One region of the Pseudoalteromonas sp. SR43-2 genome, then DNA from elsewhere that is predicted to be linked to it. Evidence: predicted binding sites of a transcription regulator. Region 1 holds the regulator's gene; each other region holds the start of a gene.
What was found. Region 1 encodes ArgR, which controls arginine synthesis, uptake and breakdown. Its sites were predicted from a motif close to ANTGAATANNTATTCANT; they were not measured.
Positions count from the first base shown of each region.

Region 2: H5120_RS08455 (aspartate aminotransferase family protein) is a predicted target of ArgR. The motif match lies at 3,969-3,986, and genes of this name have one in related genera.
Region 3: H5120_RS03620 (arginase family protein) is a predicted target of ArgR. The motif match lies at 2,088-2,105, and genes of this name have one in related genera.

Region 1 covers NZ_JACJED010000022.1:60,815-66,496, reverse strand. The annotation lists gene ispB (octaprenyl diphosphate synthase) at 380-1,351, shown strand; gene mdh (malate dehydrogenase) at 1,599-2,531, opposite strand; gene argR (transcriptional regulator ArgR) at 2,757-3,224, shown strand; gene H5120_RS16865 (Dyp-type peroxidase) at 3,232-4,131, opposite strand; gene H5120_RS16860 (ABC transporter ATP-binding protein) at 4,180-5,229, opposite strand; gene H5120_RS16855 (iron ABC transporter permease) at 5,230-5,682, opposite strand, start outside.
Region 2 covers NZ_JACJED010000007.1:145,079-150,760, reverse strand. The annotation lists gene astD (succinylglutamate-semialdehyde dehydrogenase) at 1-1,410, opposite strand, end outside; gene astA (arginine N-succinyltransferase) at 1,426-2,442, opposite strand; gene H5120_RS08455 (aspartate aminotransferase family protein) at 2,528-3,733, opposite strand; gene H5120_RS08450 (HDOD domain-containing protein) at 4,112-5,272, opposite strand; gene H5120_RS08445 (aminodeoxychorismate/anthranilate synthase component II) at 5,316-5,682, opposite strand, start outside.
Region 3 covers NZ_JACJED010000003.1:138,720-144,401, forward strand. The annotation lists gene H5120_RS03615 (transporter substrate-binding domain-containing protein) at 117-806, opposite strand; gene H5120_RS03620 (arginase family protein) at 936-2,045, opposite strand; gene udp (uridine phosphorylase) at 2,500-3,255, shown strand; gene cdd (cytidine deaminase) at 3,346-4,272, opposite strand; gene ppc (phosphoenolpyruvate carboxylase) at 4,409-5,682, opposite strand, start outside.

The DNA.
Region 1 (5,682 bases):
ATTCTTCGATAGGGCGCGAAGTTTACGCTAACGCGAAATAACTAGCAAGCCTATTTTGTAATTAAAATGAATAAAAAGTAGCTGCTTTGAGAGCAATTCAATATTTACCCCATTTTATATTAATTGGCCCTTTTGCCAAGCGCTTTTTAACTCTTAGCCGAAATAAATTAATGTACTCAAATATGACCCTCACAGCTCAATATCTAAGCACACCATAAACTGTATATTGATTATCAATTAATCAGTTATCTTGGCTAATTCAGTCTAAATTAAGTACTTTAATAGTGTTTTTTCAATCAATCGTCACAAAATATCGAGCTAGTGCATTTTTTGTTGTACAATCTGCGCCGTTCACACATAAAAATTGGCTCGGAGATCAATGGATATAAAAGCTATCCAGGCGTTAATCGAAAGCGATATGAATGACGTCAATCAACTTATACATGCGCAAATGCGCTCAGATGTGGCGTTAGTTAATCAGCTTGGTTTATATATAGTTAGCAGTGGCGGCAAACGCGTTCGTCCAATGCTGGCTATTTTAGCAGCCAAAGCGCTCGGTTATCAGGGTAAAGATCACATAACACTTGCAACAATTGTTGAGTTTATCCATACAGCAACGCTATTGCATGATGATGTTGTAGATGAATCAAACTTACGACGTGGCACGCCTACAGCAAATGCTGAATTTGGTAATGCTGCTAGCGTATTGGTTGGTGACTTTATTTACACTCGCTCATTTCAGCTTATGGTTGGCCTTGGAAAAATGCAGATTATGCAAGTACTTGCCGATGCAACAAACATTATTGCTGAAGGTGAAGTATTGCAGCTGATGAACTGCAATGACCCAGATACGACTGAAGCCAGCTATATGCAGGTTATTTACTCTAAAACGGCTAAATTATTTGAAGCAGCTACAGGCCTTGCTGCCATTATCACAGAGCAAGACCAAGCGACACTTGATGCACTAAACCTATACGGTATGCATTTAGGTACTGCGTTTCAACTAGTAGATGACGTACTCGATTACAATGCAGATGCTGAGCAGCTAGGTAAAAACATTGGCGATGATTTAGCTGAAGGCAAACCAACCCTTCCGCTTATTTATGCTATGCAACATGGTAGCGAGCAGCAAACACAGCTTATTCGTGATGCAATAGAGCACAGTAATGGTATGGAGCATTTAGAGGAAATTTTAACTGCACTAAAACAAACTAATGCGCTTGAGTTTACAATGCAAAAAGCAGAGCTTGAGGCCGAAAAAGCCATTGCCTGTTTAGACTTTTTAGCTGAGTCTGACTATAAGCAAGCACTTATAAGCCTTGCCCGTATTGCGGTTGACCGCGACCACTAGTTTTAACTAGTTACACAGTGTGACATTAATTCTGAGCAATAAAAAAGCCTGCAAATGCAGGCTTTTTTATATACCAATTTTATCAAAACATTAAGCATTCTTTCGGGCTAAATAACTCATTAGCTGCGTTAAATATTATTTATATAGAACAACTATACATCGTAGTATTTGCCTTGCTAACGAGCTATTTATCCATCGTAATAACTGCTCATTTATTTAATGCTATTGGTATCGCTCAAACCGGCTATTACGCCATGAAATCAACACCTTCTTTGATGTCTTTTTTCAGAGTTTCAAGCATGTCATTTTTTGCTTTTGTTTCAAATGCGCTTAGTTCGCCGTAAGAAAGAATTTCTTCTACTCCGTTTTTACCTAAACGTACTGGATGTGCAAAGTACTCTGCATCGCCATTTTCAACAGCAACGTAAGCGTAATCTACAACTTCTTCACCTTGTAGGCCTTTAACTAAAGACATACAAAAACGAGCTGCAGCAGCACCCATAGATAGCGTAGCTGAACCACCGCCTGCTTTAGCATTTACAACTTCAGTACCCGCATTTTGGATTCGTGGAGTAAGTGCAGCAACTTCTTCATCAGTGAAAGAAACACCTTCAACTTGAGAAAGTAGAGGCAGAATAGTTGTGCCTGAGTGACCACCAATTACTGGTACTTTTACAGTTGCTACGTCTACGCCTTTAAGTTCAGCAACAAATGCTTCTGAACGAATAACGTCAAGCGTAGTAATACCGAATACGCGTTTAGCGTCGTAAGTACCTGCTTTTTTGAATACTTCAGCAACAATTGGAACTGTGCCATTTACTGGGTTAGTAATAATACCTACTAACGCTTTAGGACAGCTGGCAACAATGCCTTCTGCTAACGTTTTGATGATGCCAGCATTTACATTGAATAAATCAGCACGATCCATACCTGGTTTACGCGGCATACCCGCTGGGATAAGAACGATGTCAGAGCCTTCAAGCGCTTTATTTAAATCGTCTGCGCCAAAGCCTGCAACTTTAACATCTGTTGGGATGTGAGAAAGGTCAACCGCAACACCTGGTACTACTGGTGCAACATCATAAAGTGATAATTCAGAGCCAGCTGGTAAGCCTGTTTTTAATAATAAAGACAACGCTTGGCCGATACCGCCTGCAGCACCTAATACAGCAACTTTCATTGGAATTCTCCGTAATTTGAGGTAGGAAACATTTGTGGCTCTTAAGATAATGAAATTAGCGACTAAAAACAAATTTATCCTGTCTATTTCAAGTATATTTTCGACCATAGTCGTAAACTTATGTGATTTAACGCATCAAACTGGCAAGTTAACTAAACAACTGCTGCATAATTATTCATTTTTGTGTAGAATTTGCGGCATAAATAACAAAAACGAATAAAGACTATGCAACCACAAGATAAACAAGAAGCACTGGTAAAAGCATTTAAATCACTATTAAAAGAAGAAAATTTTGGCTCTCAAGGCGAAATAGTTGATGCGTTAAAAGATCAAGGTTTTGACAATATAAGCCAAAGTAAAGTTTCACGCATGTTAAGTAAATTTGGCGCTGTACGTACACGTAATGCCAAGCAAGAAATGGTTTACTGCTTACCTGCTGAAATGGGTGTACCTACGGCTAAAAGCCCATTACGCCAATTAGTAATCGACATTATGCACAACGAAATGATGATCATCATTCGTACCAGCCCAGGTGCTGCTCAGCTTATTGCACGTTTATTAGATTCATTAGGTAAAGCAGATGGCGTACTAGGAACAATTGCAGGCGACGATACTATTTTTATCGCTCCGGCTAAAATATCTGAAATAGATGTAACACTTGAACGCGTTCGCATTTTATTTGATACGGTTTAATAGCAAATTAAATTTGTTTTAAAAACCCTATTGAAGGGGCAAAGAAAGCAGAGCCCATATCGGCTTGGGTAAAATCAAGCCAGTGGTCGTAGCAATCCCCTTCCCCTAAACGACTATTAAGTACTTTTTCAAACGCGGTGCCCGTACAAGCGCATGTAATTGATAACATTCCCTGCTCATACACGTCGCCATAAGGCATGCTTTGATTTAATAGTAGCGGTTGTCCGTGTTCGTCTTTTAGCTCACTTCGCGAAGCATGGCTGGTTTCGACCGCTGGGGTAATTAGCGTGTTATCAAGACGCGTACGTCCCATTATTTGCTCTTGCTCACTCAATGATAAGTGCTGCCACATAGTTAAATCATGTTTATAACGTTGAACATGAATATAACTCCCCTGATCTTCAAAGCTACCAGGGTTGCTGATTAAAGCCGTAGCGCGCTTTTTTCTTCCATGTGCGGTGTCGCCACCATAAATAAAACCGTTAAAATCACGACCATCTAAAAAGCGAAAATTCCGAATTTGCTCCACCAGCTCTACATCGGGGGCAAATAATTTTAAAATTTGCAGCGCAAATAAATGGTTAACATCTTCACGGTCAGAGCGAATTTGCACAAATAAATCGCACGGTTGTACGCTCATTTGGTGATCGCTATGGGTTATATTGGGAAAGCTCTGTAATTCGCTTGGAATGTATTCAGGGAGGATATGCGGCCAGTATTGCGCACCAATAGCAACCATACAAGAGAGCATTGATTCTGAAAATTGATCGCTAAACTCTTCTTCTATAGCGCTTACTTGTTTTAACTTTGCGCGAAGTGATTCGTCTTGACCATCAAACACATTAAAAAATAAGTGCAAACCGTGTAAGTTTGCTTCAGCACAAATCCCTGATTGCGCTTGCGCCATTGTTATTCCTTAGTTTTACAGATAAAAACACAGCGAATAACAAATTAATTACGATTCGAAAAAATTCACCGTGTGAGGTTTTATTTTTATTATAACCTGATCATTATTTTCAAATGACTGGCCATATTGTGCAGCAACTTCAATTTCTTGTTCATCAATAACAAGCGAATAAACATACGCCGAACCAATAAAGCGACGACTTATGATTGTAGCTCGCTTGCTGAATTTGTCACTTTGGTTATCTGCCACTAATTCTATTTGATGAGGGCGCACATATATAAGCCCTGCACTTACATTATGCTTACTCTCAACATAAGATTCGACTAAACCAAATGGTGTTTTATATTCAGTTGCGGTTAACACTTCTGCGCTTAAGTATATGCCCTGACCCAGAAACTCTGCAACCTCCTTTGAACACGGAGCTGCAAAAAGCTGCTCAGGCGTGCCTTGTTGCTCAATTTTACCGCGATGCATAATGGCAAGTGTATCTGAAAACGCAAACGCCTCTTCTTTTGAGTGTGTAACAAACACAGCAGATACTTGTGTTGCCTTAATAATTCGACGTATATCGGCGATTAGTTCAAAGCGTACTTGTGTATCAATGTTTGAAAAAGGCTCATCAAGCAATAACAAACTAGGTTTATAAGCTAATGCACGAGCGATAGCGACGCGTTGCTGTTGGCCACCCGATAACTGATGTGGAAACCTGTCAGCACAGCCAATTAAATGTACAAGCTTAAGCATTTCATCAACGCGTTGCTGCTTTTGAGCTTTACTCATTTTACTAAGCCCAAATGCGATATTATTTGCCACCGTTAAATGCGGAAACAACGCATAATCTTGAAACATCATGCCGATGTTACGATGCTCAGGTGAGACAAACGATTGCTCATCACTCACTAATTTACCGTCTATAAAAATAGACCCTTGCTTGGCTTCAATTAAACCTGCAATCGCTTTTAATGTGGTTGTTTTGCCGCATCCACTCGCCCCGAGTAGGCAAACAATTTCATCTTTACCCACTGTTAAATCTAAATCGTGAATAACCTTTGTGCCGTTATAGTGATAGCTCACGCCTTGTAAAATTAAACTACTCATTTAACTACGCTGCTCCATAGAACGATTAATAAAGTACAAAGGAATAAACCCAACAATAACAATAAATAATGCAGATATTGAAGCAAGCTCTAATTGCTCATCACTCACATACTGAAATACATGAGTAGCTAAGCTTTCAAAATTAAACGGTCTGAGCAATAGCGCAGCTGGCAACTCTTTCATACATTCAATAAATACCAATAAGGCAGCAGTGAGTAACCCTCTTCGCAGTAAAGGTAGATGCACTAAACGCAGCGTTTGCCCTTGGCTTTTACCCATTGATTGGCTTGCCATATCAAGTGATGGACTAATACGTAAAAAACTCGACTCAATTGCTCCGTGTGCAATGGCGTAAAACCTAACAATATAAGCAATAATAATAGTAAGAATGCTACCTGTAAGCAGTAAGCCAATGTCTAAGTTATACTTCTCGAGCGCTGTGTTAATGGTGTT
Region 2 (5,682 bases), on a different contig from region 1:
TGAAGCAACTGGGTATGCACAGTAATCAGCTGCGTAATACGCGCTTGCTCTGTGATTGCCCGATGCGCCAATACCACCAAATGGTGCTGCGCTTGATGCGCCAGTAATTGGGCGGTTCCAGTTAACAATACCAGCGCGAATACGACGTAAAAAATGGTCGTAATCTGCTGTACTATCACTTAATAAACCAGCCGATAAACCAAAGGTTGTATCGTTTGCTTTATCAATGGCTTGGTCAAAGTCGTCAAAGCGGAATACTTTTAAAAGTGGTCCAAAATGTTCTTCATCTGGGAAATCACTAATATTTGTACACTCAATAATACCTGGTGTTACAAAACCGGTATTGGCTGTGTGCTCAAGCTCTACTAATACTTGAGCGCCAAGCTCAACAAGCTCGTTTTGCGCTTTAACCATGCCTGCAGCTGCCGCTGATGAGATCATAGAGCCCATAAATGGCTGGTCTGCATCATCGTAGTTGCCTACTTTAATCGCTTTAGTTGCAGTGATAAGGCGCTCTAAAATTGCATCGCCTTTGCTACCTTTAGGTAAAAACAATTTACGTGCACATGTACAACGCTGGCCGCTTGAGATAAACGCTGATTGAATAATATCGTGAACAACTGCTTTAGTGTCTTCAACGTCAGTAATAATAAGTGGATTATTACCACCCATTTCTAGCGCTAAAATTTTACCCGGTTGACCCGCAAACTGTTCATGTAAAATATGACCAGTACGCGAAGAACCCGTAAAGAACAAGCCATCAATCCCTTTGTGAGCAGCAAGGGCTTTACCCGTTTCTACTTCACCTTGAACTAGGTTAATTACACCAGCTGGTAAGCCTGCTTTTTCCCACAGTTTAAGCGTAAGCTCGGCAACTTTAGGAGTCAGTTCAGACGGTTTAAATACAACCGTGTTACCTGCTAAAAGCGCTGGCACAATGTGGCCATTAGGTAAGTGACCCGGAAAGTTATACGGACCAAATACGGCTACAACCCCATGTGGCTTATGACGAATCATCGCACGCCCAAGTGGCATTGCGTTTTCAACATCGCCAGTGCGCTCTAAAAATGCTTTTTCAGAAATGGCAATTTTACCAACCATAGCACCCGCTTCTGTGCGAGTTTCCCACAGTGGCTTACCTGTTTCTTGTGCGATAGTAATAGCGAGCTCTTCGCTGTTTTCTTTTAATTGCGCTGCGAATGCTTTAATTATTTCTAAACGCTCAGTAAAGCTTTTATCAGCCCATGCATAAAACGCTTCGCGCGCTGCATTTACTGCGGTGTCTACTTGCGCCGCAGTTGCTGATGATGCCTTCCAAATAACGTCGTTATTTGCAGGATTTACTGAATTAAATTCTGTGCCTTGGCCTTGTGACCATTGACCATTAATAAATTGTGCAGGATGAGTCATATACTTTCTCCTAAATTAAATCGTGGTTGCACTAACAATATCGCCAGTTTGCAAATGCAATGCATCTGCTACTTCTTGCGATAAAATAAGGCTTTTTGCGCGCTCGTCAAATGTCATTGGTGCAACGGTTGCTCTAAAATCTTCAAGCTTTTCGTTAGCTAGTAACACCATGGTGTCGCCAGTCATTTCGCCAATTTCAACGTTAAAGTTATTTGCATTACGAATCGTCGCAATGTTATCTACTTTTGCTTCAACCGTTGGGCCGCCGTCAAAAATGTCTACGTAGCCATTAAACGTAAAGCCTTCGCTTTTTAATAACTCGATTGCTGGGCGTGTGTTGTCGTGTACTTTACCTATTACGGCTTGCGCATCTTTACTCAGCAAATTTACATAAATTGGGTATTTAGGCATTAGTTCAGCAATGAAAACCTTTTGGCCAATACCTGTTAGGTAGTCAGCTGTTGGAAAATCCATTGAGAAAAAGTGCTCTTCAAGCCACTGCCAAAAAGGGCTACTGCCGTTTTCGTCAGACACACCGCGCATTTCTGCAATCACTGTTTGTGCAAAACGCTCTTGATGCTGCTTTATAAACATAAAGCGCGCTTTTGAAAGTAGCTTACCGTTACAATTTTTACGATAGCCATCTTTTAAAAACAATGTGCAAAGCTCTGTAGCGCCTGTGTAGTCGTTACATAGCGTTAAAATATCAACCGCTTTGTATACGTCTAATGTGCGCGAAGAGTGAATCACTTTACTTAAGTGATAATGATAAAATGCATCATCAAGCCCTACCGCAGCTTCAATTGCAGATGTTCCTACAACGTCACCGGTTTCGCTATCTTCAAGAACAAACAGGTAGCCTTCGTCACCGGGTTGTGACGTTTGTTTAGCAAAAGAGCTTACTGAATGGTCTATTTTCTTTTGCAATAGTTCTTCGTTTAATGGCAAAGACGTAAAACCATGCCCAGATTCGTGGGCAATTTTCAGTAATGCTGAGTAATCATTTTGCTGGATTGGGCGAAGGATCATCATGAGTCCGCTTGCTCCCTTATAAATAACGGTAAATAGGAATTGCAGGGCAAGCGGTGCTTGCCCTTAATTGGTTGGCTTACGTCGCTTATGCGTTTACTACGCTTGCTACTGCTTTTTCAAAGCGTGCCATACCTTCGCGAATGTCCGCTTCAGGAATTACTAAAGATGGAGTGAAACGTACTACGTCTGCACCGGCAACTAGTGACATAAGGCCTTGCTCAGTACCTGCCACTAAAAACTCTTTTGCACGACCTTTGTATTGCTCGTTCACTACTGCACCAATTAATAAACCTTGGCCACGGATTTCGCTAAATACGTTGTATTTTTCGTTAACCGCGCTAAGTAGCTCATTAAATAATGCGGCTTTTTCTTTTACGCCAGCCAGTACTTCTGGGGTATTTACTGTATCAAATGCAGCTTCTGCAACAGCACACGCAAGCGGGTTACCGCCATAAGTAGAACCATGTGTGCCTACTTTAAGGTGCTGTGCAATTTCAGTTGTTGTGATCATAGCGCCAATAGGAAAACCGCCGCCAAGTGCTTTAGCCGAAGTTAAAATATCAGGTACTACGTTTAAGCCTTGGTATGCGTATAAATCGCCAGTACGGCCAACACCTGTTTGAACTTCATCAAAAATAAGCAGTGCGTTATGTTTAGTACATAAATCGCGAACACCTTGAGCAAACTCATCAGTTGGTGAAACAATACCGCCTTCACCCTGTAGAGGTTCCATCATTACGGCACATGTTTTGTCGCTAATAAGTGCTTCAAATGCAGCAAGGTCATTGTAATCGCAATGTACAATGTCGCCAGGCTTAGGACCAAAACCATCTGAATATGCAGCTTGGCCGCCAACAGTTACGGTAAAGAATGTACGACCGTGGAAACCTTTGTTGAACGCGATAATTTGTGATTTTTCTGCGCCAAATTTATCAAGTGCAAAACGACGCGCTAATTTAAGTGCTGCTTCGTTTGCTTCTGCGCCAGAGTTGGCAAAGTAAACTTTTTCAGCAAATGTCGCATCAACCATTTTTTTAGCTAGGCGAAGTGCCGGCTCATTGGTCATTACGTTAGATAGATGCCAGATTTTTTCGCCTTGCTCTTTTAATGCGCCTACTAATGCAGGGTGGCAATGGCCAAGACAGTTAACTGCAATACCACCAGCAAAGTCGATAAACTCTCGACCTTGTTGATCCCATACGCGAGAGCCTTCGCCTCGAACAGGAATTACGCTTGAAGGTGCGTAGTTAGGAACCATTACGTGATCAAATAATTCGCGATTGACTGTCATTTTATTTCCTCTTAATTGTGAGCAACACAAAACATCAAAATAGGTGTTTGGTTAATATTTGTAACCAACTTTATAGGCAAGATCAGTAACCTGATAATTGCGCAAAATTGCTTTGTGGTTCAATTTTCAGACGCACATTATTTCAGAATTACTTATATCTGTCTCGTTAAAAACTTTCATGTATCCCTTGAAAATAAAGGGCTAAAGATATTATTTCATAGATAGTGAATAACTATTTGCATAGCTATTTATGCTTATTTTTAGGCAACTAACCGCATGAGTACAGAGGCGCACACGCTTTAATCGGCAAATATGTAATATAACAATAAGATGAGAATGAATGGTTAGTCGCAAAAAAATTAACAAAAAATTCAGATTTTAGTCAATTTGAATAGCTAAATTGGTAAAATTACTCGATTGGAGGGTTTTTAGTTCCGTTTTAGTGAACTTAAAGTGCGAAAACCAGCTTAGAGCTTCATCAGGTTCAATAAGTTGATGTTCTTTTAAATTAAGATATTGAGAATAGCACCGTGCCTTTAGCATTACTTCTGTTAATGGCAGTAATGTATCGCCCTTATCTACCCCATTTACTAGCTGCTGCATTACCCCTTTAAACGGTAAATATTTAAAAGCCATTTTGTCTATTACCTTAGCGCTTACTTCTATCGATTTATTGCTAAGTAGAGTAGTTAAAAATAGCGGGTCGGGCTGAAGCTCTAATAATGCGGTGTGTAAATCTTTTTGGTTTTCATTTCGGGCTAGCTGTACTTTACGTTGCCATATTTGCTCAAACGTTTTTAAGTACAAGCGCACTAATGCAATTCGCCCTACATCTAAAAGCATCCCAAGGGTAAATGCATGAACGTCATTTACATTATTAATTTGTGCAATTTTTTGCGCAGCAATGGCGTTTGCCATGGCACTGTCACGTAAACGACGTTTTAATAACGAAAATGGTTCGGTGCTATGTGGCATCCAATGGCGGGCAGCAAATGTAGGAATAACTAGCTGTAAGTTATCAAGGCCAATATAACGAAGGGCGAGCGATGGCTTATCTACTTTTACAGACGTGTTTTTACTACGTTGATTACGATAGTAAGGTAAATTAACGAGCGTTACTAACTCCCTACCCAACCAGCTTATATCATTAACCAGTGGCTCTAAACGCCCTACCGACGCTGACTTTACAGCTAATATATCGAGTATATTGGCAATACCATCTTCAATACCTATGGTGCTATGAATTACGCCATCTATATCTTCGAGCTGCTTATATATAGCTGTTTCAATTGTTTTGTGCAGCTGTTCACTCGCTTGAGCGCGGTACTTATGATGTGCAGTACTACTTTGCTGGCGTTTATTCTGTGCGGCCACTTCAACCTGAAGCAAGGTGCGCTGCTTCATGGGTTCGCCGTAATCTATATCTAATGTATGAATGAAACCAATTTGCTGATGCGCAAAGCTATGCCCAAGCAATAAGTCATGAGCTCGTTGGCTTAGTATTTTGGCAGTACGCTGCTGGGCTACAAGTTCAGTCATGACATCCATTAATAAAGTATAAAATGCTATGTGTATTATAACATTAGAAGCGAGTTAAAAAGTTATCAAGCAGCTCCAAGCCTTGAGCAGTTAAAATAGCTTCGGGGTGAAACTGCACACCTTCGATAGCAAGTTCATTGTGTAACAACCCCATAATTTCGTCAAACTCTCCTTGCTCAGTTTGAGTCCATGCGGTTACTTCAAGCTCTTTAGGCAAAGTTTGCGCTTTAACCACTAAAGAATGATAACGACATACCGTTAACGGATTAGCTAAGCCTTTAAACACCCCTTTATTAGTATGAACTATGGGTGATGTTTTACCGTGCATTACTTTTTTAGCACGAATTACATCTCCTCCTAAAGCTTGCGCGATAGTTTGATGTCCCAAGCAAATTCCTAAAATAGGATAT
Region 3 (5,682 bases), on a different contig from region 1:
ACAAAAAGCAGCTGGATTATAATCGGTTTTTTAAACGCAGCAATTTATATTTACGAAATATATTTAAGCTATTAATTTTCAATTATTTAAGAGGTAAAACAGTGAGTTTAAAGTGCTTAAATTTTATTAAAGGCAACTTTTAATTGAGAAACTAAAGCCGGATCCATATTTATATTACAGGCAAAAAATAACGGAGACTGAGTTGTATTTAAATCAAGTAATGGTTCTAGTAACTCAAGCTTAGGCTCTGTTTTAACTCGATAGTTAAATTGCTTTTTGTTGAGGATAACAAAATCAAGTATATGGTGACGAGTGCTTATGAGTTTATCTATTTTATCTAGGCTATCGATGAGTAATAAATGCTTGCTTTCACTAAAGCCCCTTTCAAGCAAATAATGATGACTAAAGTTATCACGCAGTACTGCTATTTTGTATTTTTTAGCATCATTGAGAGTGTTTAACTTTATACCTCTGGATTTTAGACCATAAATGGCAGAGTCAAAGCTTTCCAGTTCACCTACCCAGTTAAACTTACTTTCTCTATTAGGTAATCGAACAATCGAAAATATACAGGTGTTTTTATCGCGTAGCGCTGCATTGTAGGATATGGCCCAACTATGCGCCAACATAGTGTAGTTTATACCTGTACCTTCTAGCGCTTTATGAACTTTATCGACAGAGCGGCCAACGAGTTTGTTATCTTCATTAATATACTGAAAGTCCGGAAATACTTCCGTTACTATTGTAATTTCAGCTGCATTAACTTTAATACAGCTAATGAACAATAAAAAGATCACCAATTTCATCTAGCGAGGCCTCAACCAACTCATTATATGTATTTAATAAATATAGCTGAGGCTTTGTGAACTGCTAGTTTTTAGTTATGTAATGCACACTTATACGCTGATAGTGCTAGCCTTTATAGCTTCTGCAGCTTACTTGTTCATCGCACTAATTAAAAAGGCTGAAATTTTAGCGCCTTCTCTAAGTGTCGTCTCAGAGCTTGATTGACCAACTAAAGAGCTGTCGGTAAATGGCGCTATCTCCATCATATCTGCACCCGTAATCGGGAACTCATCCGCAATGGCTGATAGAATATCAAGCGCATGCTGAGGCGTTAAACCGTGATGCTCTGGCGTACCTGTGGCAGATGCAAACTCTGCATCAAGTGCATCAATATCAAAGCTTACGTATATTTCATCAACGTTATCGGCTTTTAACTGTGCAATAGCGTCGGCAGCAACCGCTGCTGCGCCGCGTTCAATGATTTCATGTGCCCAGTGCTGTTTAACACCAAAAGTATTTTCCCAATGCGCTTTAGGCTTGCCACTTGAGCGTATACCAAATTGTATTAAATGATGCGGCGCCGGTAAAAATTCTAAAATATGTGTACACCACGAGCCAAAACATAAATCAATACCTAAGCGCTCCACAAGTAAATCGGTATGCGCGTCAAAGTGAATAATAGCCGTGCGCTTACCTTGCTCACGTTTTGCTTTTAAGTACGCTTTAGTAAGTGGGTAACTAATTGAGTGATCGCCACCAATACCAAATAATCCTTTATCTTTAAACGTTGCGTAAAAACTGTCGCACACATCTTCAGTGATTGATAACGGGCTTACGTAATAATCGTTATCTTCATCACCATATAAGGCTTTTTGGCAATTAGAAATGGTTGCATCATTTAGGTATTTGTCATGAAGTAAATGTGGGATTACACGTACATCACCTAAATCAAACGAATGACACTGAGGTTGCTGATCAATTAAAGCTGAGCGCACAAACAGTGGCCCCCAGTTTGCTCCGCGTAATATCCCACCGCCACAGTCTGAACTAATACCTAACATAACGGCTTTATGTGGTGAGTTTGGTAATTCGTTTAAAGACTCGCGCCACAAGTTATCAACGTTTTCAGTTTGTCCGTAAAGTTTATTACGTAGTGCGGCTTTGCGCTCTTTTGCAGTATTTACTGTGTATACACCATCGCCCGGTGCGCACAAACAGTGCTCAACTTTGTTTTTAAATGCTTCAAATTGTGTGCTCATAATAAACTCCTTCGGTTTTTATTCTGTACGTAGCTAATTAGTTTTGATTAGTTATGCAAAATTACTAAAAGTGCCTAAACTTCAAATAAATGCCACTTCGCTAAATAAGTCAGTGCTTAATATAAGTAAACACGTTAGCTATTACGTGTTCACTACAAACTTAAATCATTGAATTTGTTTGATATTAGCAAAGCTTTGTAATCATCACTTTAATTGTAGTTACGCGCTTGAGTGATACTTATTATGTCTGCTTGAACATGTCAACAGCGCAACAAGGCTACGTATATAAGTACTTGAGTGAATATTCATAGTTGGTGAATAAATCAAATTAGCCCTTAAAATTATTAAGGCTTTATTGGAAGAGTTAAGACAAAACGGACAATCGTCCTGTACTTGATAAACGTTTCTAGCAATCATGCTAGATTGACAACAAATTATTATAAAAGGCTTAGCTATGGAAAAGGTATTTCACTTAGGACTATGTATTGACGATCTTAAAGGTGCAAAACTTGCGATTGTACCAGGCGATCCAGATCGTGCAGCACGTATTTCACAATTCCTAGACAACCCAACCTGCCTTGCTCAAACTCGCGAGTTTCATGTTTATTTAGGTCAATTAAACGGCCACTCTGTGGTTATATGTTCTACAGGTATTGGTGGTCCATCTACGTCGATTGCAGTAGAAGAATTAGCACAACTTGGCGTGCGTAAATTTTTACGTATTGGTACAACCGGTGCAATTCAGCCACACATTAACGAAGGCGAAATTTTAATTAGCCAAGCGTCTGTACGTTTAGATGGAGCTAGCCAACATTTTGCACCACTTAGCTACCCTGCTGTATCTGACTTTTATGCAACACAAGCTATGGTACAAGCATGTAAAAACCTAAATATCGATTTTCATATTGGTATTACTGCATCAAGCGATACATTCTACCCAGGGCAAGAGCGTTACGATACGCACTCTGGTTACGTTCCTAAATCACTACAAGGTAGCTGCGAAGAGTGGCAAAAATTGGGCGTGATGAACTACGAAATGGAATCGGCAACATTATTTACTATGTGTGCAGCCCTTGGATTACAAGCAGCATGTGTAGCAGGCGTACTTGTTAACCGTACTCGCCAAGAAATACCAAATGTAGACCACGGTGAAATTGAGCGTAAATCTGTAGCAGTAGTATTAGAAGCAGCTAAAGTATTACTTGATTAATACAGGTTATAGCAGTCAGTGAGTTAATTCGATAGAATGACTCGCTTTAATAAAGCACAGCTCTGGCTGTGCTTTATTGTATGCAAGCCACTATTTAAGTGGTGCGCTAATTACTTTAAGTGCAGGTAAATGCGTAAAACTGGCAAGTACAGCTTTTGCCACTTGCGACTGGTTTTCACGACCCGCTGTTTCGAGCAATGTTATTCCCTTCACCGTACTTTCGTTAAAGCTAAGCCCAGCTAAAAAGAACTGACTTAGTGCACTTTGTAGTGGCGATAAACTTGGACTGTAAGCTGCATTTTCGGCGTAACTTCCGTAAAAGTCACCATCACTAAATGTACTTATTTTTACGGCGCTAAAGTTTTGGCTGTAAGGCACGTAAGCATTAAGTGCAAAACGCGCAAGGGTTTCATCAAGGCCATCAAAGCTAAAATTACCTTGCTGTGGTTTTGGGTTAAATAAGCTAAATTCGTTACCTAAATCGGTAGGTCCAAATGAATGCGGCAGTAATTCAGCAAGTTTAAATTGCTGATCAGGAAGTAAAATATCAAACTCTTTCGCATCAGCTAGTTCGTTCATAAACTGGCGACAATACCCACAAGGCGCATCGCTAATAGCAATTTTAACTATTTTTTTAGCGCCGTTTAACCATGCGTTATTTATAGCCGATTGCTCTGCATGAACCACTAAACTCAATGCTTGATGATCAAACTCTACATTTGCACCAAAGTAAAAGTTTACCTCACCCTTTTCATCAAGTGCTTTAACAATTGCGCCTACATGAAAACCTGACACTGGCGCAACGGCATACTCAGAAGCTAAAGGTACTAAACCTTGTAGTAATACATCATCAGACACATTGAGTTGCGTGCATAACGCTTTAATATTATTAGAATTTAATATGCCACGTTGTGATTTTAATTGACTACGTAATGACGCTGTTTGCGCTACGCTTAATGTGATGTGCGAATTTGTAAGTGCTGTATCTTGCTGTACAGTAAAAGTTGCTGAAGCCATAATATTTTTTAATTATTCAATGGCTAAGTAGTTTAAAAGGTTAGGGTGTTAAATACCAGCCTATTTAACGCAAAAAAAGAGAGCACATCGCGTGCTCCCTTTTAATACCAATAGGTATACCTAACAAAATAAAGTGTTAGCCGGTATTACGCATACCTGCAGCTATACCTGTCATCGTGATCATTAACGCATTATCAATGTCACCTTCGTTTCGTTTTTCCTCTGAGCGAGCACGGCGTAAAAGCTCAACCTGTAATAGGTTAAGTGGATCGGTGTACGGGTTACGTAAACTAATCGACTCCTTAATCCAAGGTTGTTCGGCGAGTAGGCTTTTTTGTGGGCTAAGTGATTGCACCAAGCTAATCGCTTCTTGAAGCTCTTTACGAAGTGTTACACCCAATGGTTTGTACATATCTTCCACCAGCGCATTATCGTAATGCTCACTCAACCAGCAATCGGCTTTACTAAATACCATTTCTAGCATTTCTAGGCGCGATCTAAAGAATGGCCACTGTAGGCTCATTTCGTTTAGGGTTTCTGCGCCGTACTTATTAAGCGCAGCTTTTAAGCCAGTTAACGCACCTAACCATGCAGGAAGCATTAAACGGTTTTGGCTCCACGCAAAAATCCATGGAATAGCACGCAGGCTTTCAACGCCACCATTAGGATTACGTTTTGCAGGACGCGATCCAAGCGGCAACTTAGACAGCTCAAGCTCAGGCGTTGCCATTCTGAAGTAAGGTACAAAGTTTTCATCGTGGCGAACTACATTACGGTAATGTTCACATGACTCCTCACTTATTAGCTTCATTACTTCGCGCCACTGCGGTTTTGGTTCCGGCGGCGGTAATAAGTTACTTTGTAGTACTGCGCCTGCGTAAATATTTAAGCTTTGCAGTGCTACATCGGGTAAACCAAATTTAAAGCGGATCATCTCGCCTTGCTCGGTTACACGCAAACCACCTTTTAACGAACCTGGCGGTTGTGAATGCAGCGCTTGTGCAGCAGGTGCGCCACCACGCCCTACTGTGCCACCACGTCCGTGGAATAAAATAAGTTCAATACCACGTTCATCAGCAAGTTGTACTAGTTTATCCATTGCTTCGTACTGGGCCCAACCTGCTGCCATCATGCCGGCATCTTTAGCAGAATCAGAGTAACCAATCATTACATTTTGGGTGTTTTTAATGTGCCCGCGATACCACACATTATCAAGTAATGTAGTAATTACATCACTGCCTGCGTTTAAATCGTCGAGTGTTTCAAATAAGGGTGCTACTGGTAAATCAAAGCTACAGCCGCTTTCTTTTAGCAATAATTGTACTGCTAAAATGTCTGATGCTGTTCGCGCCATCGAAATAATATACAAGCCAAATGTTTGTTCGTCTTGCTTAGCAATAACGTCAAAGG